One region of the Neorhizobium sp. S3-V5DH genome, then DNA from elsewhere that is predicted to be linked to it. Evidence: riboswitches for the same ligand, from Rfam matches in the RefSeq annotation. Region 1 holds a riboswitch; each other region holds the start of a gene.
The links. A riboswitch is a leader RNA that binds a small molecule or an ion and turns the genes downstream of it on or off. The one in region 1 is predicted to bind thiamine pyrophosphate.
Positions count from the first base shown of each region.

Region 1 (7,375 bases):
GGGCAAGCTGGAATTGCGTAGACTTGGCGACTTCAGCAATTCTCAGCGCATGTTTTTCCGCCTGCGCAAAACCCTTGCTATTCAGCCAGTCGAGATGGCTAGCCAGAAGTTCGAAATTGGCCCCCACCTGCCTCAGCGTGTTGAAGGCATATTTGTGGAAGAAGCCGAAATCGCGTTCGGCCAGGCGCTCGACCTGGGTCGGGAAGACCTCGGCGAAAGCCCGGATCGGATTTTGCTCCGGCCGTCTGGCGAAATGGTGCCGCAAGAGTTTCCACGCCGTCTCCCGCATGTCTCTGGCAGCCGGATAGGTCGCCGGAAACTTTGCAAATTCGGTGTACGGCAGGAAGGGCAGCGCCTCCGGGGCCGCATTCGTCTGGAATAGGCCGTCGAAATCTTCACTGGACAAATGGAAGAAGCCGCCGTTGTGAAAGTAGTCCAGCTCGCGCTTCTCCAGGTCGAGCCGGTTTACCGCCACCGTCGTCTTGCCATGCTCCTGGCGATAGGTCACTCCGCGCGTATCCGGCAGGAAGTAGCTGTCGAGCTCCAGCAGCGTCAACCGGCCGCGGCCGATTTGCTCGAGCACATGCCGCTCCGGCCTGTCGAAGATCGCCAGTTCCGTGACGCGGATGCCGTAAAGCGCTTCGAGATCCTCCAGCGGCACCTTGAAAAAGGTGAACTGGTCGCCCTCAAAATCCTGGGTCAATGTGAAACCCAGCATGGCTTCCGGCGGAAGGCCCTGCGCCGAAAGCACCTCGATCCAGAGGTCCACATAACAATTGGTCTCCGGCCAGATGCGCTCCGCCGAATGTAGCGCATGCGGCCTGTAGCTGGCCGGATCAAGACCGGCTAGAACTCCAGCCATGGCCTTAGCCCCACAGGGTGGCGCGGACGGATTCCGGCCACTCTTTCACGTCGAGACCGTGGGTGTGGAAGAGAGCGAGTGCGATCCGCTCCAGCCCGAAACCGACGCAGGCCGTGTGTGCGACGCTGCCGTCTTCCAGGTTCAGGCCCCATTTCAAACCGAAACTATCCTGATGATAGTTGAAGCTCATGCAGGCGGTCGGCTTGGCAACCGAGGTGATCGGAATCAGGAGCTCGAACTTGAGGTTCTGGTCGCGCTGGTTGTTGACCAGCATCTTGCCGGCGCGGCCGAAGAAGGGGTCGTTGGCGATGTCGATCGTCACCTCGAGGCCGACCGACTTCATCATCTCGACGCCGCGATCCATCCAGCGCTGGCGGAAATCGGTGACGTGTTGTTCCGTGCCCATGCAGACATATTCACGCATGCGGAACAGCTGCTGGCGGGCCGGGTCCTTGGAGGGCTCGTGGCGGAAGCAGTAGCTCTGCAGATCATAGAGAGCGCCGGACTTCGGCAGGTTGCCGCGCCGGGCAACGGTCGGGTAGAGCGGATAGCAGGCGGCCGGCGTCAGCACGATATCGGTCGCTTCCTGACCCTTCGTCCAGTCTTCCTCGCCCACTTCCATGCATTTCAACAGGCTCATGTGGTCGAGCTCGTTGCCGCAGAAGGAATGCACGGTGCCGGCGAGCTGCGGAAAGCTCTTCATGTAGCCGCTCTGCTCGAAGAAGGCGCGGTTCATGCCGGGCGGAAAGCGCATGGCTTCCGCGCCGTCGGCCCCGCCTATCCTGTCGATCAGCCGCTCGAAGGCCGTAATCACATCTTCGAACCGGCCGCTGCGGCCATAAAGCCCGTCGACGCCGGTGTCGATCAGAAGGCCTGCGTCGAACAGGCGGTCGAGAAAGGAAACTTGCATATCCATGGCTTCACCTCATTCAATTCATTTGACGGGCAATCATTGACGGGTGGGCGTCAGCCGAGAAGGCTGGTGTCCGGTTTCTGTACGAGCAGCATGGTCGACGTGTTGCCCAGAATGCGGTCGTTGGAAATCATCAGCTGGGCCGAATGGGCATCGCGCAGATGCCGGCCGAGGCTATAAGGCGTGCCGTTCTTGTAACCCATGATGCCGCAGATGATCATCGCCTGGTTGATGATGGTCAGGATCGTCTCCGACGAGGCGAGCTTGACGTTGTTCATGGCGATCGAAAACGCCATCGAGGAAAGCTGGTCCGGCTCAGCCTTGGCGTCCTCGTAGGCCTTCAGGCCCGAAAGAATGTTCGACTTCAGGAGCTGCAGCAGGTTGGATGTTTCCGCGAGTCTCAACGCGCCGGGCGGCGTGGTGCCATTCGCCTTGCGAGCGGCGGCGCGCACGAAGGCCTGCGCACGCAATACCGCATCGGCTGCGATGCCATACCATACCGCGCTCCAGAGGAGGTGCGACGAGGCAAGCATGCTCTGCGCCGCGATTTCGGCAAACGGTTTCGGGAAGATCTGCGTGACCGGCGCCTCGCCTTTGAAGATAAAGCCGTCAGAGCAGGTGCCCCGCATGCCGAGCGTATCCCAGTCCACCGTCTTTTCCAGCGTATACTGGTTCTTCCTGAAAACGGTCATGACCTGGTCGCCCGGAGCCGCGTCGGCGTGGGCGCGGGAGGTCACCATGATGACATCCGCATGAACGCCGTAAGAAATGACGGTCGCGTCCTTCGTCAGGCGGCAGATGTTTCCGTCGATCTCGATGGCGCAGATGGAATTGCGCAGATTGCCACCGATGCCGCCTTCCGTTGTCGCGGAGGCGACAAGAAGCTGACGGGCGCAAAGCTCGCGCATGAAATCCCTATGCCACTCGCTGTCGCCGCCGTGCTCGACCAGGCTTGACACCTTGATCTGGTGCATGGCGAAGACCATGGCGCTTGCCGCGCATGCCTGTCCCAGGATGGAGCAGACCTCCGCGATCTCCTGTGTCGAAGCCCCCTCGCCGCCAAGCGATATGGGGACCTGAATGCCGAGCAGGCGTTCGGCCCTCATGGCATCGACCGCTTCCTGCGGAAAACGGGCTTCCCGGTCGACGCGGTCGGCATTTTCGGCCGCGACCTCCGCCACTCGGCGGGCACGTGCGCCGAGCGTCATGTCGGCGGCAAAGGCTGGGAGGCTCATCACGCAGCCTCACGGGCTTTCACGATCTGGGCGACCGTCTGCTCGATTGCCGAGATGCTGGCAAAGGACTTGCGATTCAGGAGGCTGTCGGGAAACTCGATGTCGAAAGCCTCTTCGATGGCCAGCATCAGCTGCACGGAGGCAAAGGAGGAAAGCCCGGCCGCATAAAGATCGGCCGCATCTTCAAGTTCGGTCACTGCAACCGGAAGCCCGCCGACCCGTGCCAGCAGTTCGCGAATAGTCTCGTTCATCTCGACATCTCCAATGACTGGAATTTGCGTTCATCGCCGGGAACACTGTCTACGTCGGAAAGCATAAAATTCCGGTAAGAAACGTCGTGAAGTTAGGGCTGCGGGATTCGCTAAAATCCGAGATATCCGCATGGCCAGCTTTGGCTTGACACGGGCGCTCGGCAGGTTTTTGATGCTCGCATTCACCAGGGGGGTCCCGGCAAGGGGCTGAGATACTGCTGGTCGGACGGCTTTGCCGCCGAGGCGCAGTGACCCGTTGAACCTGATCCAGTTCATACTGGCGTAGGGACGGTGCGAGCGCTCACGGCTTTCAGGCGGGATTCCCGTCCATCGGCTCAGGCGTTTTTCCATCATTCCAACACTGGAACTGGGTCTCCAAACGGCAAACCTTGGAGCCTCACCCATGAATATCGCCACACCAAAGCTTACGCCTGTCGTCACGACCGGTCCGCTTCCCGCCTCCACCAAAGTTTTCAAATCCGGTGTCGTCCACGCGGATATCCGGGTGCCGATGCGTGAGATCGCGCTGCATCCGACCTCCGGCGAGCCGCCGGTCACCGTCTACGATTCCTCCGGCCCCTACACCGATCCGGCCCATGCGGTCTCGATCGAAGCCGGCCTGCCGCGGCTGCGCGAAAGCTGGATCAGGGCGCGCGGCGATGTCGAATCCTATGAAGGCCGCGTCGTGAAACCGGAGGACAACGGGTTTGTCACCGGCGATCGCCTGACGCCGGAATTCCCGGTCCGCAACACGCCCCTGAAGGCGAAAGACGGCAGGGCCGTTACCCAGCTTGCCTATGCGCGCGCCGGCATCGTCACGGCGGAAATGGAGTTCATCGCCATCCGCGAAAATCTCGGCCGGCAGGCGGCCAAGGAAGCTCTCATCCGTGACGGCGAGAGCTTCGGAGCGCATATTCCGGATTTCGTGACCCCTGAATTCGTTCGCCGCGAAGTCGCGGAAGGACGGGCGATAATCCCCTCCAACATCAACCACCCCGAAAGCGAGCCGATGATCATCGGCCGGAATTTCCTGGTGAAGATCAACGCCAATATCGGTAACTCCGCCGTCACTTCCTCCATGGCGGAGGAGGTCGAAAAGATGGTCTGGTCGATCCGCTGGGGTGCGGATACGGTCATGGACCTGTCCACCGGCCGGAACATCCACAATATCCGCGAATGGATCATTCGCAATTCGCCGGTGCCGATCGGCACGGTGCCGCTCTACCAGGCGCTCGAAAAGGTGAACGGCATCGCCGAAGACCTGACCTGGGAGGTCTATCGCGACACGTTGATCGAGCAGGCTGAACAGGGCGTCGATTATTTCACCATCCACGCGGGCGTCAGGCTTCCCTACATCCCGCTCACCGTCAATCGCGTCACCGGCATCGTCTCGCGCGGCGGCTCGATCATGGCAAAGTGGTGTCTGCATCACCACAAGGAGAGCTTCCTCTACGAGCATTTCGAGGAAATCTGCGATATCTGCCGGGCCTATGACGTGTCCTTCTCGCTCGGCGATGGCCTGCGTCCCGGCTCGATCGCTGATGCCAACGACGCGGCGCAGTTTGCGGAGCTGGAGACGCTCGGCGAACTCACCAAGATCGCCTGGGCGAAGGATTGCCAGGTGATGATCGAAGGCCCCGGTCATGTGCCGATGCACAAGATCAAGGAAAACATGGACAAGCAGCTCAAGGTTTGCGGCGAGGCGCCGTTCTACACGCTCGGGCCGCTGACGACCGATATCGCTCCCGGCTACGACCACATCACCTCAGGGATCGGGGCAGCGATGATCGGCTGGTTCGGCACGGCGATGCTCTGCTACGTGACGCCGAAGGAACATCTCGGCCTGCCGGACCGCAACGACGTCAAGGTCGGCGTCATCACCTACAAGATCGCCGCGCATGCGGCCGATCTCGCCAAGGGCCATCCGGCAGCCCGGGTTCGCGACGACGCGCTTTCCCGCGCCCGTTTCGAGTTCCGGTGGGAGGACCAGTTCAACCTGTCGCTCGATCCGGAAACGGCGCGCTCCTTCCATGACGAGACCTTGCCGAAGGAAGCGCACAAGGTGGCGCATTTCTGCTCCATGTGCGGCCCGAAGTTCTGCTCGATGCGGATTTCGCATGATATCCGGGCTGAGGCGCAGAAGGAGGGACTGGAAGCCATGGCCGCCAAATACCGCGACGGCGGCGATCTCTACATGCCGGTGGGGAAGGAGTGAGCATGATCCCATGCCCTTCGACGTTGGGCCAGTTCACGTCGAGGCCGGTTCACCCTCCTCTGCCCTGCCGGGCATCTCCCCCTCAAGGGGGAGATCGAAGGAGGCATGCTCAGCGATCCCTTTCCAATCGTGAAGGGCAGGAAGCCGGCGGGGAGCAGAATTCAGCAATCTTGCGGCAATCTCAAGGCTTTGACTGGGTTAGGGCCTCGCTTCCAGCCGATCTCCCCCCTTGAGGGGGAGATGTCCGGCAGGACAGAGGGGGTATGGCGGGGCACGCCCCACAATGCTGCCTTTCCATGTTTGTCCCGGGGACAATTCATCGCCGCCGCTCAGCATCTCCAATGACTTGACCGCGTCATCATCCCCACCCTCCGCATCCATGCCTACAATCCTCCCGCTTCCGTCGCCGGAGTGTTTCGCGAGACGTTCGCGGGCAGGCGGGAGCCGGCGCTTCCATTGGACCCGTAACGTGCGGGAAAGGTGGAAGAGGTGAAAGCCATGGAGGAGAGCGGGCCATCAACCCGATCGCTTCCTATCAAGCCTCCCCCGGGCAGCCATGTCCGGTTCGGTATAGCCGTGCAAGTGGCAAGGTTTCCCGAAAGGAGACCGCAAATGAAGCCACGCAGCGAGGCGAGATGATCACCTGTAGGGGCAGGACACCCCGAAAGAACGCCGAAGGCCACGCGAATGCGGAGCCACACATACAAAATCAAATGAGGTTCCGCATTCGTGTGGGCTCTCCAAAACACGGGCAGGAGCTGTCGCGTGAAGGCGAGCGCGCGTCACTTCGGAGGATATCTGTGCTCCTCGCCGCGGAAATCGCTGACCGAATAGCAGCCGCCTTCCGTGCGTACCGCACTTTTGCCGATCATCGCCTTGCCATGACCGCCCGGAATATCCAGGACATAGGTCGGCTGGCACAGCCCGGAAACATTTCCGCGCAGCGCCGCAACGATCTTCTGCCCATCGGCGATATCCAGCCGGAAATGGCTGGTGCCGGGCGCAAGATCCGGATGATGCAGATAATAGGGTTTGACCCGGGTTTCGACAAAAGCCTTCATCAGGTCGCCGAGCACGACCGGATCATCGTTGATGCCCTTGAGCAGCACCGTCTGGCTGACCATGGGAATGCCTGCATCGATCAACCGCGCGCACGCGGCGCGGGCGGTATCGCTCAGTTCGCGGGGATGGTTGGCGTGAAGCGCCACATAGATCACCTTGCCGCTTTCCTTCAGGGCGGCGATCATCGCCTCGTCCACGCGGTCCGGCTCGACCACCGGAACCCGCGTATGGAAGCGGACGATCTTCACATGCGGGATATCAGCAAGCCCCTGCATGATTACCGAAAGCCGCCGCGGCGAAAGGACCAGCGGATCTCCGCCGGTGAGAATCACTTCCCAGATCTCGGAATGTGCGCGGATATAGGCGAGCGCCGCCGACAGCTCTGCTGGCGCCAGCGTGCCGTCGCCCTGCGGACCGACCATTTCGCGGCGAAAACAGAAGCGGCAATAGACCGGGCAGATATGCACGGCCTTCAACAGCACGCGGTCCGGATAACGATGGACGATGCCCTTTACCGGACTGTGCGCCTGATCGCCGATGGGGTCGGCGCGTTCTTCCGGCGTCGCCAGCAACTCGGCCGGATCGGGCACGAATTGCCGGGCGACAGGATCCTGCCGGTCGGTACGGTCGATGAGCGAAACCACGGTCGGCGTCAGGGCTATGGCGTAACGGTCCGCGACGGCGCGAATGGCTGGGAGTTTTCCCGGTTCGATCAGTCCGGCGGATGCCAGCTCATCGGTAGTCTTCAATGAACGCGTCGCGGTCATCCAAACACCTCCGCGACCGGCGCCCACATGACCTGCTCAATGCGCGTGGCACCCGTGGCCAGCATGGCGA
Region 1 is NZ_SMCL01000008.1:190,769-198,143, forward strand. Features, by position in the region: gene EDE09_RS14400 (DUF1839 family protein) at 1-862, opposite strand, end outside; gene EDE09_RS14405 (amino acid--[acyl-carrier-protein] ligase) at 867-1,778, opposite strand; gene EDE09_RS14410 (acyl-CoA dehydrogenase family protein) at 1,829-3,010, opposite strand; gene EDE09_RS14415 (acyl carrier protein) at 3,010-3,261, opposite strand; TPP riboswitch at 3,439-3,568, shown strand; gene thiC (phosphomethylpyrimidine synthase ThiC) at 3,665-5,476, shown strand; gene EDE09_RS14430 (lysine-2,3-aminomutase-like protein) at 6,259-7,305, opposite strand; gene epmA (EF-P lysine aminoacylase EpmA) at 7,302-7,375, opposite strand, start outside.

Region 2 (7,375 bases), on a different contig from region 1:
TCGGCGACAACGCGGCTGGCGATCACTTCCGCCTCCTCGCGCCGTTGCCGTTCGATACCGTGGTTAGCGGTCACATGCCCCATTTCGTGGGAGAGGACCGCTGCGACTTCCGAAGCGTCATTTGCCAGGGCGAGAAGCCCGCGGGTCACATAGAGATAGCCGCCGGGCAGCGCGAAGGCGTTGATCGCCGGCGAATTCAGGATAGTGATGCGGAAAGACTGGTTGGGATTTTCCGAGACAGCGGTCAGGGCGCCGGCTATCCGGGCGACCAGCCGTTCGGTCTTGGCATCGCGATATTCTCCGCCATAGCTCGCGACGATGCGGGGATGCTCCCGCGCTCCCATTTGCGCTCGGGGATCGTTCTTCTGGACTTCATCGACGATCTGCGGCGAGTCGGAAGGAGAGACGTTCGGAGTATAGGCCTGCTCGAAGATGGACTGACAGCCGGCCAGCAGGGTTCCCCCGAGCAGCAAGGCGCCCGCAGTCCGAAAGCCCAGCATGAAGCGAGCCCTTGGCAAGACCATCGAACCAGCCGTATCGCGCCTCATCGTCCTCGTTTCACGCACCGTCATTTCCAAGGTCTGCCATCCGGCTTTAGGATGGCTCTCTCGAACCAAAGCGAGTTTGTTCTCCATGTTCGCTTAGCGATTTTCGCACCACATGCACAGACATTATTGAGATATGTCTTATCGGCGTGTTTGCAAAGAAAATCCCCACAGCCAGTTCGCGATGCCATTGCGCCACGTCCAAATTGTGGCGGCAAATGTAACGGAGCTTTTGCAAGAGTCTCCGGGCGTGATCGGTCAAAAAGGTCGATAGACACTCCTTCAAGAGAGCCGGGAGCGATCAGCTCGAAAGAAATTCGAGGAGTGACGGGATGTCGCGACGGCCCAGAAATTCCTCTGCCGGTGCCTCCAGCGTGATCTGTCCCTGCTCAATAAATAGGGCGTGATCGGCCAAGCGGTTCAGTTCTTTCGGATCATGGGTGACGATCAGCACGGTATTGCCCGTCTCCCGATGCAGGTCGAGCAGAAGGCCCGCCATCGAGATGCGAAGACCCGGATCGAGCGCAGCAAACGGTTCGTCCATCAGCAGTACGGGCTTGTTGCGCACCAAGGCGCGCGCAAAGGCGGCTCTCTGTCTCTCGCCCCCGGAAAGCGTGCCTGGCATGCGTTTTTCGTATCCGCCTAACCCCACACGTTCCAACGCCTGCGAAATTGCCTTTCGGTGTTCGGGCGAAAGGGTCAGCGAAGGACTGATGCCGAGACCGATATTGGTGAAGAGGTTCAAATGAGCGAAAAGATTGTGGTCCTGGAAAACCAGCGAAACCGGTCGTTCGGACGGATGTTTTTCCGTCACGTCCTCTCCAGCGACGAAGACGCGGCCCATGTCGGGAACTTCGAAACCCGCAATGATATTGAGAAAAGTGGATTTGCCCGACCCTGATGGCCCAGTAATGGCTGTCACCGCGCCGGAGGGAAGAGCGCAATCAAACCGGAAATCCGTGGTGCCGAGCCTCAATTCGACATTCTCCAGCTTGATGCCGTCAGCCATTCTCCGCCCCTCTCCGGCCGGTCGTTCCCAATATGGTCAGCAGCAGGCAAATGATGCCCAGCATAAGCGCCAGGCCATCGGCGTCATTGGTCCGGTAGCTGGATAGCCGGCTGTAAACGAGCCAGGGCAACGTGACGAGATCGTTGGAACCGAATAAAGCCACGGCCCCGAGATCACCGAGCGACAGTGCCATGGCGAAGGAAAGTGCCGTCGCCAGGGGCTTTAAAAGCACAGGGAGGTCGATATGCCAAAGCCGCGAAGGACCGGAGAGGCCGAGACTTGCGGAAAGCCTGGCTGTCCGCTGACGATGGGTCTCGATGGCCGGCTCCAGCACCCGCATCACAAAAGGCAGCGCCATCAGCATGTTGATCACCGCGACCAGCAGAGGGGCAAAGCGACCAACATCCCCAAGGGGTCGTAGCACCAGGAACCAACCGGTGCCGAGGACGACCGGCGGCACCAGCAAAACAAGCGAGGACGTGCCCGCAAGCATTGCAGCGAAGCCCCGAGCGCTCGCCGCGGGCTTTTTCATGTCTGCCACCGCTTCCCTTCCTGCGATTATGGCGAGCGCGGTCACAATCGTCAGCATTCCGGCACTCAAAGCGATGGAGAAGCTCGTCCAGGCGGCGGTAAGAAAGGCGGCGCTCGATGCGAGGTTCCAGAGATTTGCTCTAAGCCCGGCGGCAAGGATCGAAGCCAGTGGCATGATCAGGAATACCGTGGCAGCAAGTATGGCAAATGAATCCCAAAGACGTACAGACAACGCCTGACCGTCGAAGCGGCGGCTTGTACGGCCCGAGGCTGCACCCGGGTCATCCGGCGTCGGCAATAATGCCATGCCGAGCAGAATAACGCCTGTTATGACGATTTGCAGCAGCGCCAGGGCGACCGCCCGCGGCGGGTCGAAATCGAAACGCAGCGATTGGTAGATCGCCACTTCGAGCGTGGTCGCTGCCGGTCCGCCGCCCAGCAGCAGCACCAGCGTAAAGCTCGTGGCACACAGCATGAAGACGAGCGCGCCGATGCCTGGGATGACGTTTTTAACGGCGGGCCATTCCACAAACCGGAAGACCGAGAGCGGTTTCATGCCGAGGCTTGCGGATAGAAGCCAGTATTCCGCCGGCTGGCGCTCCAGTGCCGCGAGCAACAGCCTCGTGGCGAGCGGCAGGTTGAAGAAGACATGTGCGAGCAGGATTCCGGAAAGACCGTAGATGCTGATGGGCTGGTCTAGGCCGAGCGTCAACAGCAGGCCGTTGATCAGGCCCTGACGCCCCCATATACCGATCAACCCTAGCGCGCCGATCAAAACCGGCAGCCCCATCGGCAGCGCCAGGAGGCGGACGATCCAGGTTCGGCAGGGAAAGTCGGGCCGGCGGGCAAGAGCGAGTGCCACGGGAAGTGCAAGCCCTACGGAAAGCAATGTCGACAGCATCGCCTGCCAAAGCGTAAAGCGCAGGATTCGCCATGTGTAGGCCGTAAAGAGCCGGGATTGGGCGCCGTCGGCATCCCAGGAAAGCAATGCAACAACGGCAATGGCGACGAAGAGGGCGATAGAGGCGAAGCTCATAAGACCCCAGGCGATGCCCCTTCTTCGCTCTCCCCGCGTCAGCAACATGATCTTCTTAATTCATGCTCATGGCAGTCAGCCACTCGTCTATCCAGGCTTGGCGGTTCCTGGCGACCTCGTCCGATCCCATGAGGAAGGTCTTCTGCGGCTGGACCAGCTTGTTAAAGGCGTCCGGCAGAGCGCCGGATATCTTCGCGGCGGGCATCATCCAATTGGTGGTGGGAATGATATCCTGGAAGGCAGGCGAGACCATGAACTTCAGGAACTCTTTCGCCAGTTCTTTTTCCGAAGCGCCCTTCAGGATGCCGGCCACCTCGATCTGGATGTAGTGGCCTTCGGCAAAGGACGCTGCTTGATAACGTTCGGTCTTTTCCTCGACCATGTGATAGGCGGGAGAGGTCGTGTATGAAAACACCATCGGGACTTCGCCTTTGGTGAACAAGCCGTAGGCTTCGGACCAGCCGGGCGCTACCGTCAGAATGCGGTTCTTGAGCTTTGCCCAGGCCTCCGGGGCCTTATCGCCATAGACAGACTTTACCCAGAGGAGGAGGCCGAGACCAGGTGTCGAGGTGCGAGGGTCTTCAATCGCAATCTTCTGCGATGGGTCTCCATCAACAAGCTCCCGAAGGCTTTTCGGCGGGTTCTTCATCGCCTCCGTATCGTAGACGACTGCGAAGTGGCCATAGTCATAGGGGACGAAGGTGTCATCGCTGTAGCTGCCAGGTACTTTGACCGCCGCAAGATCAAGGCCATGCGCGTCGAAAAGCCCCGTAACCTTGGCTTCGGAAACGAGATTGGTGTCGAGACCAAGTGCGAGATCCGCATCAGTATCCTGGCCTTCCAGCTTGAGGCGTGTGAGCAGCGCCACGCCATCCGCCACGCCGACAAATTTCACATTGCAGGCACACGTCTTCTCGAAAGCCTCCTTGACCTTGGGGCCAGGGCCCCAGTCGGAAAGGAAGCTCTCGTAGGTATAGACGGTCAGCGTTTTGTCTTGAGCGTGCGCGACAGTGTAAAGGGACAGCGCCGCCGCGGCCGCGAACATCGACAGAATGATATTGCGCATCAGCGCCTCCTCTTCAAAAGTTTGGGGAATAGGCGCTGGCAACAAGCCGTCTAATCCCTCCGCCGGTGCTAACCGGATCAGGTTCCGCGGGTTGGCAATGCCTCTCAGCCACATGAAATCGTGTGGCACCCCGTTAGAGCGGAGAAAGATTTAACGGTAGGAAGTTCCGCTGGCAAGGGGCCGGTTCAGGCCCGCCCTTGCCGAAAAACCTTGAGTTCACGCGGCACTTTCGCGGAACGGCCGAGGCGGTTTGCCACAGCATAGTCAATCGACTGCTCGACCACATGGGGGAGCACCGGTTTTGTCAGAACACCCAGAGGCCCCCTCACACCGTCAACGTCTTCCGGATTCCCGGTCATATAAATGACGGTGACCCCGTAACGTTCAGCGAGCATGCGACCGATATCCGGCCCGGTCCGCCCATCAGCGAGATTGACGTCGACAATGGCGATATCCGCCTCCGGTGCCAATTCGAGAGCATTCCGGCGGCCATGCGCAAATCCTGCGACCTCCAGTCCCATATGTTCAACCGTTTCGGCAATGTCGAGGGCGATCAGGAACTCGTCTTCGACAATCAGTACGCGTTGACTTGGCGCCTCGCGGGCCAGCCGACCACTCTCAACATTTGTCAGCATGAATGTCCCCAATTCGGTTCTCACTATGCCGGCACGTGAGGTGCGTCCCGGCGCTGATTGCCTTTCGAACGCCAGAGGAGGGAGATTGTTCCGGGCCGGTACATGCTTTTCTTGCCTAACTATTTGTTAAGCATAACAAATTATTAAATTATCCCTCGAGCTCCTCCCGGAGCATTTCGAGCTCCAGCCATTCCTCTTCCATCTTTGTCAGGTTTTCCCGAAGTTTTTCCATTTCAGCTGCGAGCTTGTTGAAAGCGGCAGGGTCTTTGGTGAAGAGAGCAGGATCTGCCATCTTCTTCTCCCGTGCGGCGATATCCGCTTCAGTCTTCGCCATCTCCTTCGGCAGATTTTCGAGCGCGAATTTCTGCTTGTAGGAAAGCTTGCCTTTGCCCTTCGGCGCTTCTACGGAAGCGTTCAATTCGGCCTTCGGCTTTTCAGCCTTTTCGGCCCTGCGCCTTTCCTCCAAAGCGCCTTTGCGCTGTGCCAGCATGTCGGTGTAGCCGCCTGCATATTCGATCCAGCGCCCATCCGGTGCGTCGGGATTGGCCGGCGCGATGGTCGAGGTCACAGTGCGATCCAGGAAATCGCGGTCGTGGCTGACGAGGATGACGGTACCGTTGTAGCTTGCCACGATCTCCTGGAGCAGGTCGAGCGTCTCGATATCGAGATCATTGGTCGGTTCGTCAAGGATCAGCAGGTTCGATGGCTTTGCCATGATACGGGCGAGTATCAGGCGGGCGCGTTCTCCGCCGGACAGGTTCTTGATCGGTGTCCTGATTTGCTCCGGCTGAAACAAGAAATCTTTCATGTAACCGGCGACGTGGCGCTGTTCCCCATTGACGAGCAGGGTTTCGCCACGGCCGTCCGTCAGATAGTGGGACAGCGTCTCTTCAGGGTCCAGGTCCTCGCGTTTCTGGTCGACTGTCGCAATTTCCAGATTGGTACCGAACTTCACGGTTCCGCTATCGGGTGAAAGTTGGCCGGTCAACATCTTCAGAAGTGTCGTCTTTCCAGCACCGTTCGGGCCGACCAGGCCGATCCGATCGCCCCGATGCACGCGGATCGAGAACGGTGCTACGATAGGCCGATCATAAGCTTTGGTAATGTTCTCGGCCTCGATCACCAATTTGCCGGACTCCCGGCCCTCGGTGATTTTTGCCTGCACGGTACCTTGCGGGCCTTTGTGACCGCGATAATTCGAACGCATGGTCTGCAATTCGCCGAGCCGGCGCATATTGCGCTTGCGGCGCGCTGTCACGCCGTAGCGCAGCCAGTGCTCCTCGCGTTCGATGGCTTTTCCGAGCTTGTGCTGCTCCAGTTCTTCCGCTTCCAGCACTTCATCACGCCAAGCTTCGAAATGAGCAAATCCCCTGTCGAGCCGCCGGGAGGTGCCGCGGTCGAGCCAAACGGTGGCGGTTGACACCTTTTCCAGGAACCGCCGGTCGTGGGAGATCAGAACCAGCGCGCTTCTCGTCTTGCGCAGCTCCTCTTCAAGCCATTCGATCGTTGGCAAGTCGAGATGGTTGGTCGGCTCGTCCAGCATCAGGATATCCGGTTCCGGCGCCATGACGCGCGCAAGCGCTGCGCGGCGGGATTCCCCCCCCGAAAGGTTTTTCGGATCCTCCTGGCCCGTCAATCCCAGATGTTCGAGCAGATAGGTGACGCGGTAAGGATCGTCGCCGGGACCAAGACCGGCCTCCGCATAAGCCTGCACCGTCTTGAAATCCGCGAAATCGGGGGCCTGCTCAAGATAGCGGATGGTTGCGGCGGGGTGACGGAAGACCTCACCGGATTGGGGCTCGACCATTCCAGCGGCGATCTTCATCAGCGTCGACTTCCCCGAGCCGTTGCGGCCGACGAGGCAGATCCGGTCGCCCGGTTCCACTTGCAATCCCGCGCCGGCAAGCAGCGGTGCGCCGCCGAAGCTCAGGAAGATGTCGTCCAGTTTCAAAATTGGGGGCGCCAAAAGTCAGGCTCCTGTCATGTCATAGGGGCGGGCGAGTATCATGCCCTTGCCGCTTCTTAGATGGAATTCGACGCGCCCTTCTGCAACGTTCGAAACCGTGCGCGAAGAACCGAATGGAAGTGAGAAATTTACCAGCGGATACCGAGCTCCGATGATATCGAGCCCCTCCAGGGCAGAAAAACCGATGACGGAAAACAACGAGCCTTTTGGAAGATCGAGGCTGATCCTGCCTGGCAAAAGAGGTACGGCTTCTTCTTCGCCGGAGGTCAGAACGATATCGACGCCGCGCTCGGCGAGACTCATTGCATGTAACAGGTGCTGGAGGGCATGGTCGCTCCGCTCGCCGCCGAGCGCACCGACGAAAACTAGCCGTGTGGCTCCGCGGTCGACCGCCTCGGCCGTGGCGATTTCGCCGTCGGTCTCGTTTTTTTCCGGGGGATAGGTCTTCTGTTTGATACCCGGCCATTGCCTTGCAAGCTCGGCATCGGTGGAGTCGAAGTCGCCAACCCACAATTCGGGTTCCACGCCAAGTATCGCCGCGTGCCGCATACCGCTATCTGCCGCGATGAAGCGGCTGTCTGCGAGCG
Region 2 is NZ_SMCL01000009.1:181,232-188,606, forward strand. Features, by position in the region: gene EDE09_RS15130 (M48 family metalloprotease) at 1-500, opposite strand, end outside; gene EDE09_RS15135 (ATP-binding cassette domain-containing protein) at 847-1,554, opposite strand; gene thiP (thiamine/thiamine pyrophosphate ABC transporter permease ThiP) at 1,547-3,169, opposite strand; gene thiB (thiamine ABC transporter substrate binding subunit) at 3,177-4,187, opposite strand; TPP riboswitch at 4,225-4,330, opposite strand; gene EDE09_RS15150 (response regulator) at 4,373-4,822, opposite strand; gene EDE09_RS15155 (ABC-F family ATP-binding cassette domain-containing protein) at 4,971-6,788, opposite strand; gene EDE09_RS15160 (thiamine diphosphokinase) at 6,792-7,375, opposite strand, start outside.
Region 2: linked by a shared signal. The riboswitch ahead of thiB (thiamine ABC transporter substrate binding subunit) and the one ahead of thiC (phosphomethylpyrimidine synthase ThiC) in region 1 are both predicted to bind thiamine pyrophosphate.

Region 3 (7,375 bases), on a different contig from region 1:
GGAAAAACAGGTGGCGTCATACAAGAAGCTCGCCGCTGACTTCGGTCTCGCCACGACCAAATAAGGCCTCACATCATGAAAACCGACCGCCTCCTGGGAGCGACCGCAATCGCGGTCGCAGCAATGATGCTCGTGTTCGGATACGCGCTTCAAGCACCCTTCGCCTACGAACCTGTTGGGCCCCGAGCGTTTCCGCTCATAGCTGCAGGCATGATCGCGCTGTGCGGCGTCATCTTGGTGCTGAGGCCCGGAGAACCGTCCTCCGAATCAGCGGGGCCTATCGGAGCGCTCGCAGCTTTATGTGGCTGTCTCGTTGGCTATGCGCTGCTCTTCCAGCCGCTCGGCTTCGTAATCGCGACGACAATCTTCATGGTCCCGATCGCGATGATCTTCGGCGCTAAGTGGTGGCAGGGTGCGGTAACGGGTGTCGTGCTCGCGGTCTCTTCCTACCTGCTCTTCGACCGAGTTCTGGAGGTCGTTCTTCCGGTGGGTCCATTCGGAGGGATCGTCTGATGGATTCGTTCAACTACCTGTTACACGGATTCGGAGTCGCTCTTGCTCCGACAAACCTGCTCCTGGCTGCGCTTGGAGCCGTCGTCGGGACGATGGTCGGTGTCTTACCGGGTCTTGGGCCCATCAACGCCGTTGCCATGCTGGTTCCAGTCGTGTTCGCGCTGGGACTGCCGCCGGAAGGCTCGCTGATCCTGATGGCGGCCATCTATATCGGCTCCGAATACGGCGGTCGCATCAGCGCCATCCTGCTGAACGTGCCGGGCGAAGCGTCTGCAGTGATGACCGCTCTGGAAGGCTATCCGCTCGCACGCCAAGGGAAAGCAGGGATTGCCCTCTCCCTGTCCGCCTGGACCTCGTTCGTCGGGTCGGCCATTGCGACCTTGGGGATTGTCCTTGCGGCCCCGGTTTTGGCGAAATGGGCCTTGGCATTCGGACCCGTGGAGTATGTCGCGCTCATGGTCTTCGCCTTCGCGTGTCTTACGGGCCTTCTCACGGACCAGCCCGTGAAGGCGATGCTCGCGATCGGGCTCGGGCTCGCGATCTCCACGATCGGCATCGATGCGAACTCGGGTGTCTACCGCTACACGTTTGGCTCGCCGAATCTGGTGGACGGCGTTCAGTTCGCCACTGTCGTGATCGGCCTCTTCGCGATCAGCGAGTTGCTGATCATGCTGGACGCCAAGCATGGTGGAGCAGCCGTCCGCATCGAGCAGTTCGGGCGCTCGCTATTCAACCGTCAGGAGATGCGCTTCACGAACATGGCGACGCTGCGTGGCTCGATAATCGGGTTCTTCGTCGGCATTCTTCCGGGCGCGGGTGGGACCGTGGCTTCTGCGCTCGCCTACACCACCGAGAAACGTGTTGTCGAAAAGAGCGATCCGGAAGGGAGCCGTTTCGGAGAGGGAGATGTGCGCGGGCTCGCTTCGGTCGAGGCGGCAAACAACAGCGCTTCCAACTCCAACTTCATCCCGATGCTGACGCTGGGCATTCCAAGCTCCGGGACGACGGCGATCATGCTGGGCGTCCTGACGCTCTACAACCTGACACCCGGTCCCGCGCTCTTCCGCTCGCAGCCTGATCTGGTCTGGGGTCTCATCGCCTCGCTGTTCATTGGCAACTTCATCCTTTTGGCGATCAACATCCCGCTTGTCGGCGTGTTCGCCAGGATGCTGTCCGTCCCGGCTTGGGTCCTGGTGCCGTTCATTGTCGTCGTGAGCGCGATCGGGGTCTACTCGGGCAAATCGACGACATTCGATCTCGTCCTCATGGTCGGCCTTGGTGTCGGCGGTTACCTCCTGCGCCGTCTCGGCGTGCCCATGGCACCGCTCATCCTCGGCCTCGTGCTCGGTAAGATACTGGAGCAGAGCCTGAGGCGAGCGCTATCGCTCTCTGCCGGAGATGTGGCCATCCTATGGTCGAGCCCGATCTCGATTACGCTGTGGATCATGGCTGCCGCCGTCCTCATTATCCCCCTCCTTCTTCCGCGCTTCGCGAAGTGGCGGCACAAGACAGCACTGCAGGTGGATTGACCGCAATGAATTATCTTCTTCCTAACCCAAATGACGAAAATCCGGCGGGTGACAGGCTTCGCCTTCTCTTGCGCAAGCCGGAGATCGTCAGGATGCCGGGGGCGCATAATGGCCTTGCAGCGCTCCAGGCCAAGGCCGCGGGCTTCGAGGCGCTGTACCTGTCCGGGGCAGCGATGAGCGCTTCGATGGGGCTGCCCGATCTCGGAATCCTGACGCTCGAAGACGTCTTGTTCTTCACCCGGCAGATCGTTGGGGCCTCGGGTCTTCCATTGCTGGTCGATGGAGACACGGGCTTTGGCGAAGTCTTGAATGTCATGAACACGGTACGGCGTCTTGAAGAAGTCGGTGCTGCCGCGATCCAGATCGAGGATCAGGTGCTGCCGAAGAAGTGCGGTCACCTGAACGACAAGAAGCTCGCGACCCCCGAAGACATGGCAGCCAAGGTTGCCGCCGCAGCGAGGGCTCGTCGTTCTCTTGTCATCGTGGCACGTACGGACGCTGTCGCAGACGAAGGGATAGAACGGGCAATCGACCGCGCCCGTCTGTACGTCAAGGCTGGCGCGGATGCCATCTTCCCGGAGGCTCTGATCACCGAAGCCATGTTCGCCGAGTTCGCAGCCGCCATGGGAGGCGTCCCTCTCCTGGCGAACATGACGGAGTTCGGTCGCTCTCCTCCCATGACGGCCGGCGCGCTCCAGGACCTCGGCTACAAGATGGTGATCTGGCCGGTATCGTCACTTCGGGTCGCCAACAGGGCGCAGCAGGACCTCTACGGGGAGCTTGCCCAGCATGGCGCCACGACAGATTTGGTGGCCAGGATGCAGACACGGGCCGAACTATACGACCTGATTGACCTCGCGAGCTATGAATCGCTCGACGCCAGTATTGTCGCAAGCGCTGTACCCCAGGCGGAATCGCGACAGGAGTAGAAGCCCATGGGTGGCATTAAGACCAGTGACTGCGAGATGATCCCTGACCTGATACGTCGAGTTCTTCCTCCTTCAACACGAGGAACTGGTCACGGATGGCTGCCGCTCTGGTCGCCTGCGGTACCACCGACCGATCGCCAATGCCGCCGGGCGGCAACGCGCCTTCACCTCGGCGGTAGATGCCGTCTCGCGCGCTTCCTGGAAGCGGACATCGCTCACGGCGTCGTCACGTCGCGTGTGCCGAGATCGGTGCGGCCGCCCGGTAGCATCCAGCACGCCTTGTCTAGTGGATCGGCGCTGGACGAGAAATATTGCGCCGTCTTTCGTCGCGAACGACCGCACTGGCTGCAAGAATGCGTTGTGAACTAGACATCTTCATCCTCGTTCGGATTGGCTGGCAGCATGGGATGACTTCACCGCTGTTATCGTGGAATCGTGTTTATCGGTAAGTGCGGCGAATGTCGCAGCCAGCAGCCCAATCGTCGTCGAAAGAAGAATGATGCAGAAGAGCCCATAGGTCGCGTCGTTTTCTGTCAGCATCGCCCCCGTGATCGATGAAAGGGCCGCACCGCCGCCAACCGTCATGGCACCGGCCAATCCGGCGGCGCTTCCGGCGAGATCCGGACGCACCGAGAGCATCCCGGCATTGGCACTCGGCATGGTCAGGCCGTTGCCGATGCCGATCAGGATGCAGGGGCCGAATAGCGCAATGGCATTCCTGAAGCCTGCCAGAAACAGGGCCAAGCCGATTATAGGGCACGCGCACGCTACGACGCGCCCCATAATCATCATGGTGGTCAACGGCACGCGTCCGGCATATCGCCCCGACAGGAAGCTGCCGAAGATATAGCCCAGGGTTGTGACGCCCATGAAGATACCGAGCGTTCCGGCCTGTAGGTCATATGCCGATGTTGCCGCCAATGGAGCGCCGGCAAGGAAGGCATAGAACGCTCCAACCGAGAACGACATGCACAATCCGTAGGCCCAGAAGCGCGGCGCGCGGAACAAGGCCGGATAGGTTCGGAACTGCTGAGCAATCGTGTCCGAGCGCGCTTTGTTGGTTTCGCTCAGACCGAACCAGCACAAGAGGAACATCACTGCCCCGGCGAGGGCGAGACACCAGAAAATCGCCCGCCAGCCAAGGGCCTGATCTAAAGCCCCGCCGAATGCCGGGGCGAACATCGGCGCGATCGCCCAGATCATTGCCGTATAGCCGATCCTGCTCGCCGTCCGCTCCTTTCCGACGGTATCCCTGATGACCGCCATAGCGACCGGGTAGCAGGAGGTAATTGTAGCCTGAAGCATACGGAAGGCGAGGAATATCCAAATATCAGGCGATAGGGCACAGCCGATTGATCCAAGCGTGAAAGCAGCAAGGTTCGCCAGAATGATCGGTCGCCGTCCGAACCGATCCGACAGCGGACCCATGACCATTTCCACCGCAACGGCGACCACCGCATAGCCTGCCAACGACAAGCTAGCGAAAGCATAGCTTATATGAAAATCCCCGGCGATATTCGCCAGCGAAGGCAGGAACACGTTCAGCGGTATGACCGAAAGAGCGCACAATAGGATGATTGTCGAGAACCTTGGAGGGGAGCGCATCATGTCTCAGCCCTCTCCAAGCCGCTCCGCCGCGGAGAAATCGAGGGTGAGGGCAAGATCTTGATCGTGCTGCCTCTAGGGGTATTCGTTCCGAGCTTTGGTTTCGTCAGTGTCATTACGGCCTCGTCTAAGAGGCCGGCTGAGGATAGGTGTCGGACCCGTCCCTTCGCCGGCATGATCCGGATCAGGTTCAAAGGGTCACTGCGCTGCGTTGGCCAGCAGTATCTCAGCCCTTTGGCAGGGCACCCCTCGGTGTAGACGATGATAGAGCGAAAATCGCAAGCAAGCACGCTTTTTGAGGGGTACGGACAGTTACCACCTAAAACCTCACCTGGAAATTCACCCACCCCCTGGCAAGCATTCTCGCAGTGTCAACCCCGACTTTGTCTCACAAGCTGGATTTTAAACGCGTTTCTTCGGCAGCCGATGACCTCAAGGGCTCAAGCCCAACGTTAACTGCGATAAGCAACATGTCCGCTTTTCCTACTGACAATGCGCCAAGCTGACAGTCTGAATAGCGCCTTTATTTCCGCCGTTCAGACCACCGTTGCAGCTTCCCGAAAGCTGACGGTCTGCCAAGTCGGCACCAAGGCTTCCAATGGGGTGGTAGCGGTTACTCCGCGGTCAGCCCGTTTCCCAACGATAATCGCCGGGTTGATGTCAATGCGAGCATCCAAATATCATGCAAGTACTCCTAGGCTATCCGCCGGCGTGGTCGTTGCCGCCGTGCGCCGCCATGAACATGGCGACGGCCGATCGGCAGTAGGATTCGATCTCCTTGTCGTCCTCTGCTCGCGCCTGATCGAAGCGTGCAATAATTAGGAGATCGGACCCTTTGAAAAGCGCAGCGAACAAGCGGGCGGACCGGAGAGGATCGGGCACGTTTAGAACCGCCTTGTCGTGCAATTGACGCAACAGAACCTCGATTTGGGCGATGATATGGGCGGGGCCGGCGTCGTAATGCAGCTTACCCAACGACTTTTGATTCGTCGTGTCGGCCATGACCATGGCTTCGACATTGCGGACGTCCGGGCGCAACAGCGTGCGAAGCAGGGACGATCCCACCGCCATGAGCTGATCTTCGGCCGAACCGTCGACGCCTTCAAAAAGGACCTGCGGGATTAACTGATGGCACCGGGCCGCAAACGCCGCGCCAAACAGGGCCTCTTTGCTCTCGAAGTGACGATAGATGCTGAGTTTGGATATCTTCGCCCGCTGAGCGACCTTGTCCAATGTCGTCGCTTGAAAACCCAATTCCGCAAAAAGTTCGCTCGCGGCGTCGAGTATGGTTTGACCAAGCGCCTCGTTAGCGGGCCGGCCGCGCCGGCCTCGACTATTTTCGGTCATGTCAATTCCAGTCCTTGACAGTATCTTTATTCTCGAATTACGATACCACTTAGTTTCAGAAATATGCAAGCCAAAGAATGAATCGAAAAACATGAGGGTGCCATGCAACGACGAACACTGCTGAAGCTGGCCGCGCTGTCCACCGTCGGCCTTCCGCACGCCCAAGCCATCGCGGGTTCGAACGCAACATCCTCTACCCACAATACGGAGCCCACTACCATGGATAACGTCATCATCATCGGCGGCAGCTTTGCCGGTCTCGCCGCCGCCCTGCAACTCGGCCGTGCCCGCCGTAAGGTCACCGTTCTCGATACCGGCCTGCCGCGTAATCGCTTCGCGGGCCGCTCGCACGGTATGCTCGGCCACGATCACAAGCGACCGCTGGACATCCTGGCCGAGGCGCGGCAACAGCTGGCGCGTTATCCCGCGATCCGGCTGGTCAATGCCCGTGCCGACAGCATTTCCGGCACCATCGACAACTTCTCCGTCCTCACTGGCGATGGCGAAAGCCTTGGGGCGCGCCGCCTGATCCTGAGCTATGGCGTCGTTGACCAGATGCCTGATGTTCCGGGCTATGCCGAAAGCTGGGGCACATCCATCATTCCATGCCCCTATTGCGACGGCTTCGAAGTCGCCGACCAGCATTGGGGCCTCGTCTGGTCCGGTCCGCAGTCAATGAACCAGGTCAGGCTGTTCCGCGATTGGACTCACAGGCTGACGGTCTTCGCCGATGGTCACGAGATTTCATCCGATATCCGGGCCGATCTGGCGGGCCGCAACGTACCTGTCGTCGATGGCCGGATCACCGGCGTCGCCCGTCACGGGAGCCACAACGCCACGGTCAAGCTCGATACCGGGCCAAACGTTGCGGTAGACATCCTGTTCGCGCATCCGCGCAACAAGCCGTCCGCGAGCCTGCATGAATCACTGGGTCTCGCCACGGCCGACACCCCCCTCGGCGTCGTGCTCAAGGTCGACGAGCGCCGCGAAACCAGCATGCCGGGCATCTACGCTGCCGGCGACCTCACCAACCCCGTCTTGCCCTCGGTCACCACGGCATCATGGCAAGGCGCGATGGCGGGTATCTTCGCCCAACAATCGATGCTGGTTTGAGAGCGCAGATTGGAGATGAACATGGCCGTCGAACCGGACAGCGCGGGTGTCCGCTTCCCTCCGCCCTTCGTCTATCTGGGAGCGCTGCTGTTGGGGCTGGCGGTAGAGCGGTTCGTCCCCCTGCGCTCGTTCGGCATCGACTGGCGGTTACTGGTCGCGACGGGCGCGCTGTTGTTCGTTGCCGGCGCGGCGATCATGCTTGCGGCGGCGGGGCTGTTCCGGCGGCTGGGCACCAACATTCCGCCCTCGCAGCCAACGACCCTCATCGCGACGAACGGTCCTTATCGGTGGACCCGCAATCCCATGTATCTCGGAATGGCGCTTGTCTATGCCGGCCTT
Region 3 is NZ_SMCL01000010.1:97,479-104,853, reverse strand. Features, by position in the region: gene EDE09_RS15670 (tripartite tricarboxylate transporter substrate-binding protein) at 1-64, shown strand, start outside; gene EDE09_RS15665 (tripartite tricarboxylate transporter TctB family protein) at 76-513, shown strand; gene EDE09_RS15660 (tripartite tricarboxylate transporter permease) at 513-2,042, shown strand; gene prpB (methylisocitrate lyase) at 2,048-2,971, shown strand; gene EDE09_RS15650 (multidrug effflux MFS transporter) at 3,347-4,579, opposite strand; TPP riboswitch at 4,721-4,836, opposite strand; gene EDE09_RS15645 (TetR/AcrR family transcriptional regulator) at 5,276-5,923, opposite strand; gene EDE09_RS15640 (NAD(P)/FAD-dependent oxidoreductase) at 6,143-7,036, shown strand; gene EDE09_RS15635 (isoprenylcysteine carboxylmethyltransferase family protein) at 7,058-7,375, shown strand, end outside.
Region 3: linked by a shared signal. The riboswitch ahead of EDE09_RS15650 (multidrug effflux MFS transporter) and the one ahead of thiC (phosphomethylpyrimidine synthase ThiC) in region 1 are both predicted to bind thiamine pyrophosphate.

Region 4 (7,375 bases), on a different contig from region 1:
CCCGGATGTGCATGTCCATTTGACCGCCGAGCAGAGCAGCGTCGTTTATCTCATCGAGATGGAGCGCCTTTCGTGAGGGGAGGCAGGCAACCTTCCCGCCCAGGTCAGCTCGGCTGTTGTTCACTCGCCCATAGCGCGTGGAAGTGCTGGACAGGCCCGTGGCCGTTGCCGACACTCAGTGTGCCGGCTGCAGCTATGGCGCCTGCAAGATAGTCCTTGGCGATCGCAACGGATTCGGCAAGCGGAGCGCCTTTGGCAAGTTCGGCGGCGATCGCACTGGACAAGGTGCAACCTGTGCCATGGGTGTTTTGCGTGGAGACCCGCGTACCCTCAAACCAGTGAAGACCGGTGGATTCCGCCAGGACGTCGGGGCTTTCAGCCCTTTCAAGATGGCCACCCTTGATCAGCGCCGCCTTCGGCCCCAGCCGGAGTAGTCTCTCGGCCTGGCCGGCCATTCCCGCGCGGTCTACCGCCATCGCTTCACCTAGAAGAGCCGCGGCTTCCGGCAGGTTGGGCGTGACCAGCGTGGACATGGGTATTAGCCGACGGATCAGGATCTCTATCGCATCGGAAGCCAGAAGTGACGCCCCCCCTTTGGCGACCATGACAGGATCGAGCACGATCGGCAGATTGTCATTATAGGGACGGAGGGCATCCGCAACGACTTCGGCGATTTCCGCATTGGCAATCATGCCGATCTTGACCGCATCGACCCGGATGTCGGCAAAAATGGCGTGGATCTGCCCGGCCACGAAAGCAGGCGGTACGAGATGCACTCCTGTTACCCCCACCGTGTTTTGCGCCGTCAAGGCAGTAAGGACTGCCATTCCAAAGGTGCCCCGCGCCGAAAACGTCTTCAGGTCCGCCTGAATTCCCGCGCCGCCGGAGGGATCGGAGCCTGCGATGGATAAAACATTGCGGATCATAGGCGCGCCTTTCTGACCTCGTCAGTTATTCTTCGTGCGGCTTCCTTCGGGTCCGGCTGGCCGCAAATGGCGGAGACTACGGCGATCCCGTGGGCACCTGCCGCCAGCGCCTTGCCGGCGTGTTCCGCCCTGAGGCCGCCGATGGCGACCGCTGGCACCGATGCGGCCGCCACGATACGCGCCAATCCATCGAAGCCGATCGGCTGCTTGTGATCCGGTTTGGTGGGAGTGGCGAAGACCGGGCCTATTCCGACGTAGTCGACGAGAGATGGATCGACGCCCTGCGCAAGCTCCTCGGTTTCGACCGACACGCCGACGATCATACCCTCTCCGACGCGGCGGCGCGCCATCGATGCCCCCATGTCGCTCTGTCCCACATGCACTCCCTCGGCGCCGATGGCGATCGCGGCTTCGACATCGTCATTGACGATCAAAGGTATGCCGCTGCCTGCGAGTGCCGCTTTCAACGCCTGACCGGTCTCGATCATCCTTGCGGTGCTGGCGTTTTTGTCACGCAATTGAACCATGGTCGCACCACCTTCCACGGCGAGCCGAGCGGTCTGCGCCATGCCGAGGCCTTGGCATAACTCGGGATCGAGGACGAGATAGACGGATAGATCGAAGGCTTTCATGCTGCTACGAGCTTCGCTTTGGCATCCAGCGTCTCTGGCGAAAGCGATGCCAACCGGTCAAGAAAAAGGGGAGAGAAAGAACCGGGGCCATTAGCAGTGAGTGCTGCTTCCTCCCCCGCGACCGCGAACATCGCGAGGGCGGCCACCGTCGCGTCGAACGGCCTATCCGGACGGACTGCGACAAAGGCACCAACCAGAGCGGTCAGAGAGCAACCAAGTGCCGTAACACGAGGCATAAGATCAGATCCGCCGAGGATATGGACGGAGCGAGAACCGTTGGTAACGAAGTCCATTTCGCCGGTAACGGCTACGACGCAGGCGTGATCACGAGCAAGCGCAACGGCGGCGTCTTCGGCCTTTTCGGTTTTGTCGCCGCTGTCGACGCCCTGACCGCGAGATTGCGCTCCTGTAAGTGCCATGATCTCCGAGGCGTTGCCGCGAATGACTGTGGGCTTCAGCGCCAGGAGTTCTGTAACGGCAGCGCTGCGGTAGGGGGTCGCGAAATGGGCGACCGGATCGAGGATCCAGGGCTTGCCCTCCTCGCTGGCAGCTTTTGCCGCTTCCTTCATGCCGGAAAGGAAGTAAGGCGAAAGCGTTCCGATGTTGATCGTCAACGCCGCAGCGATGCGAGCGAAATCTCCTGCTTCCTCCTTCGCATGCACCATGGCTGGCGAGGCGCCGGCGGCGAGCATCACATTGGCCGCGATGTTCATCGCCACGAAATTGGTGATGTTCTGCACAAGGGGGTTCTTTTGGCGCATTGCCGATAGAATCTGGCCTGGAGTGTCTGTCATCTGCGTCCTCGCCTTTTCAGGTGGAGGGGCGCAGGGCATTTCATCAGAAAAAGCCCAGGCGACTCCCTCCGCCAGCATGATCTGGTTCAGGTTCAAAGGGTACTTCTCAGCCCGGCAACCCGGACGCCCCTGTCTGAGGCAAGGACTAGCGCATATGCCGCCATGGGCGCCAGCGATTTTTGTCAAAAAAACTACTTGTAGCTCTAGTCGCTAGAGGTTGTAGTTATGGTACCCGATCCCAGGCGGAGAGAAAGATGACAGCAAAGAATCAGGCTCGTTACAAGATCGGCGGAATGGATTGCGCAAGTTGCGCGGCAAAGATCGACACAGCAGTTCGACGCATTCCCGGCGTCCAGGATGTTTCCGTTTCTGTTGCTGCAGGCACGATGATGGTCAGCCATGATGGAACGTGCGACCTGCCAGTGATCGAAACGAAGGTTACCGGGCTTGGTTACTCGCTGCGCGCTCTTGGGCAGAAGTCGCCTCGACCAGCAGAGCTGCCGGATCACGGCCTTGATCATGAAGGTCACGACCATGGTCTCCCCGAGACGAAAGATCTTGCAGGATTGCATGAGCACGATCGCATGGACGGATTGTGGTGGAAGAGCGCCAAAGGACGGCTGACGATACTGGCAGGTATTGCACTGGCAGCAGCTTATGGGGTCGGGCACCTGGTTCCGGCCTACGACACCTATATCTTCGTAGCCGCCATGCTCGTCGGCTTGGTGCCGATCGCCCGCCGCGCCGTCATGGCGGCCTTGGCGGGTACGCCGTTTTCGATCGAGATGCTGATGACCATCGCTGCCCTTGGTGCCGTGGTCATCGATGCGTCGGAGGAGGCGGCGGCGGTGGTCTTCCTATTCCTCGTCGGGGAGCTTCTGGAAGGTGTCGCCGCCGGCAAAGCGCGCCAGAGTATTCAAAGCCTGACGGCACTGGTGCCGAAGACCGCGCTGCTGGAAATAAACGGCAAGACACGAGAAGTACCGGCAGAAGATCTTGGGATCGGATCGATCATCCTGGTGCGGCCAGGCGACCGCATCTCTGCGGACGGCATCATTGTCGCCGGCGAAAGCGCAATCAATGAAGCGCCGGTGACGGGCGAGAGCATATCGGTCGTAAAGACTGTCGGCGATGCGGTTTTCGCCGGCACGGTGAATGGAGACGCGGCCCTGCGGGTGCAAGTGACAGCGGCTTCCGCCGACAATACCATCGCCCGGATTGTGCGCCTGGTCGAGGAAGCGCAGGAAAGCAAGGCACCGACCGAACGCTTCATCGACCGCTTTTCGCGCTATTATACGCCAGCCGTCGTGGTCGTCGCAGCGCTGGTCGCAGTGTTGCCGCCACTTATCACTGGTGAAGCCTGGGAAGGTTGGATCTACAAAGGGCTTGCCATTCTTCTGATCGGCTGCCCTTGTGCGTTGGTCATCTCAACGCCTGCTGCAATTGCTGCGTCACTGTCCTCCGGTGCCAGGCGCGGTCTGTTGATGAAAGGCGGTGCGGTCCTCGAAATGGTGGGCAAGGTCACAGCCATCGCGCTGGACAAAACCGGCACGTTGACCGCCGGTAAGCCTCGGGTAACCGATGTGATTGCCTTCGGGCGTAATGCCGATGAGGTGCTTCGCATCGCTGCCGCGCTCGAAACCGGGTCCAGTCATCCGCTGGCGATGGCCATTCTCGCCAAGGCTGCGGACGATGAAGTAGACATTCCTGCCGCGAGCGATGCGAGGGCGCTTGGCGGCGAGGGTATAACGGCGGTCGTCGAGGGCCAGGAGGCCTTCCTGGGTTCGCCGAAAGCAGCGGCCGATCGGGTTTCGCTGTCCATGGCGCATCGGCGGCAGATCGCCGGCCTTAATGATGAGGGTAAGACCGTATCCGTGTTGATCGCGGCCGGGGTGCTGGCCGGCGCGATCGCCATGCGCGACGAACCGCGGCCCGACGCGAAAGAGGGCTTGAAAGCGCTGACGAATGCCGGCGTCCGGACGGTCATGTTGACAGGCGATAACGCCCGTACCGCGAGCGCGATCGGCAAGGATCTCGGCCTCGAGGTGCATGCCGAGCTGATGCCTGAGGACAAGCAGCGGATCATTGCGGAATTGAAACGCAAGGGTTTTACAGTTGGCAAGGTGGGTGATGGTATCAACGATGCGCCGGCCTTGGCGGCGGCGGACGTCGGCATCGCCATGGGCGGGGGCACGGATGTGGCGCTCGAAACGGCCGACGCCGCGGTACTTCACGGCCGTGTACGCGACATTGCCGACATGATCGAGTTGTCGAAGCGCACGATGCGCAACATCCACCAGAACATTGCCATTGCTCTCGGCCTGAAGGCCGTCTTCCTTGTAACCACGGTTCTCGGTGTGACCGGGCTCTGGCCGGCAATTCTGGCGGATACCGGTGCCACTGTGCTTGTCACGCTCAATGCGCTGCGTCTGCTACGCGGTCGGTGAAAGGATGGCAAATGCCTCATAGGGTTTGAGTTCCACAACCGGACCAAGGTTGTCGATGGGGTGGTAATTTGTGATCAGGCATCGGCCGGTGGTCTTCAATTCATCCGGTATGGTCAAAGATACTTCCCGTGCGGTGAAGTTGGCGATGACGACCAGCCGCTCATGGTCGAGGCTGCGGGAATAGACAAAAACGTCCGGATGCTGATCCAGCCAGGACTGATAAAGCCCATAGACGATAACCGGATGTGCTTTCCTTAGGGCGATCAGCTGCCGGTAGTGGTTCCAGACCGAACGTTCGTCGGTCATGGCAGCTTCTGCATTGATCGTTGTATAATTGGGGTTGACCTCTATCCACGGCACGCCGGAGGAAAAGCCGCCATGGGGCGCAGCGCTCCATTGCATCGGCGTACGCGCATTGTCACGTGCGTTGTCATTGGCGCCTGTGATGAATTCCTCCGGCGACAGCCCGGCCTCGATGTGCAGGCGGTGCATGTTGAGGGTCTCGATATCCCGATATTGATCTATCTTGGTAAAGGGGACGTTGGTCATCCCGATTTCTTCGCCCTGATAGATGAAGGGTGTGCCCTTCAAGAGATGCAGCACGGTCGCCAGCATCTTGGCGGATTCGGACGGATAGCCGCGGGAGTCGCCATATTTGGAGACGGCGCGGGGCAGGTCGTGGTTTCCCCAGAAAAGGGAGTTCCATCCGTCTTCCGACAACGCATATTGCCATTTGCTGAGCACCGACTTCAGCTTCACGAGATCGAAGGGCTTGGAGCGCCACTTGCCGTAGACTTCGTCCCATTGCTGCGTGACATGCTCGAACTGGAAGACCATCGAAAGTTCGTTGCGATCGCGCCCGGTATAGAGCAAGGCCGAACCCGGCGTCGCGCTCCAGGCTTCGCCGACGGTAAGAATGTTGCGGCCACCGAAGGTTTCGCGGTTCATTTCCTGCAGATAGTCGTGCAGATGCGGCCCGTCCTTCACCAGTTCCTGGTCGACCTGCTTGCCGATATAGTCGATGACGTCCATGCGAAAGCCGGCAATGCCACGTTCGAGCCACCAGTTCATCATGTCGTAGATTTCTCGCCGGACCTTCGGGTTTTCCCAGTTGAGATCCGGCTGGCGACGGGAGAAGAGGTGGAGGTAATATTCCCCGGTTTGAGGATCGAGCGTCCAGGCCGGTCCGCCAAAGGAAGACATGAGGCCATTCGGAGGGGCGCCGTCGGGACCGGGTTTTCGCCAAATATAGAAGTCGCGATAGGGATTGCTGGGGGACTTGCGGGCTTCGAGAAACCAGGGATGTTCGTCGGACGTGTGGTTGACGACCAGATCCAGGACGATCCCGATACCGCGTTTCCTGGCCTCGGCTATCAGGCGATCGAAATCCGCCAGGGTGCCGAACTCGGGAGCAATGTCTCGGTAATCGGAAATATCATAGCCGTTGTCGTCCATTGGCGACTTGTAGATCGGTGAAAGCCAGATGACGTCGATGCCGAGATATTTTAGATAATCCAGCTTTGAGGTAATGCCCGGTAGATCGCCGATACCGTCTCCGTTGCTGTCGGCGAAGCTTCGCGGATAAATCTGATATACGGTGGCCGTGTGCCACCATTTGCGCTCCATAGGAGGCGATGTCGGTTGCTCGGCCATAGCCGCGGGCTGATGTGGGACCTGGTTCATATCGTCGTCTCTCCCTGCCTGCTCAAATCGCTCACTGGCGCAACGTCGCAAGCTCACCCGTGTTCCCCCAAAATTGGAACAGGCTGGCGGCTCGGGGGTTAGTCCAAGAGGTAACAAGTTAGAGGAGCACCCGATGAACAGTAGACTTCCACCCGTCCCGGAAGACAACCGCAGCCCGAAGGGTACCGGCGAACCTGCGACCTCGGGAACCGGCGATGAACGCACGACCAATCCGGGCGCGGCGAATTTCGAAAAGCAGGGGCAGCAGGGTAACACCAAGGTCAACACGACCCACCAGGGCTACCAGCAGGATCGATAAGGAGACTTGCGATGTCGACATCCGATAAGACCCCTGCCAGCATCCGTCAGGGTGGTCCCGGTGCTTCCCACGAAAATGCAAAGGCGCCGCTTGAAGTTAAAAAACCGCCTGCGGACGATGATCGTCGTTCCAAGAGCCGTGTTTCCGGCGGTGGCGGTGAGCGAGACAGCCATCACACCCACGATTCCGAAAAGAAGGGCGGCGGAACGCGACCCGCCCATTGAGCCGGGACAAACCGATCTGAAGGAACCCTTTTCGCTGCCGCGAGAAGGGTTCTTGCGTCGCTGTCTGATTTCGACTGGGCGTAAGAGCATTTAATGCCCCGTAAGCGCTCAGTGTTCGGCCTGGTTTCGCCTGCCTGTTAAAACGATAGGAGCCTCTTTCAGCATTCGGTAAGCCGAAGGCGCTAAATTAGCGTCACTAGAATTATGGCCGGCTACTTTGGAGGCTTGATTGGCGGGCAGTTCCCATTTGAGAGAAACCGACGAGCAGCTGCAGGATATGGATATTTTGCAGGCTCTGTTCGAAGGAGCCCATCAGCCGATTCTCATCAAAGATGACCAATCGCGCTTCT
Region 4 is NZ_SMCL01000020.1:77,305-84,679, forward strand. Features, by position in the region: gene EDE09_RS22110 (HutD family protein) at 1-76, shown strand, start outside; gene thiD (bifunctional hydroxymethylpyrimidine kinase/phosphomethylpyrimidine kinase) at 105-926, opposite strand; gene thiE (thiamine phosphate synthase) at 923-1,558, opposite strand; gene thiM (hydroxyethylthiazole kinase) at 1,555-2,352, opposite strand; TPP riboswitch at 2,399-2,493, opposite strand; gene EDE09_RS22130 (heavy metal translocating P-type ATPase) at 2,607-4,799, shown strand; gene EDE09_RS22135 (alpha-glucosidase) at 4,785-6,482, opposite strand; gene EDE09_RS22140 (hypothetical protein) at 6,616-6,801, shown strand; gene EDE09_RS22145 (hypothetical protein) at 6,813-7,025, shown strand; gene EDE09_RS22150 (PAS domain-containing sensor histidine kinase) at 7,255-7,375, shown strand, end outside.
Region 4: linked by a shared signal. The riboswitch ahead of thiM (hydroxyethylthiazole kinase) and the one ahead of thiC (phosphomethylpyrimidine synthase ThiC) in region 1 are both predicted to bind thiamine pyrophosphate.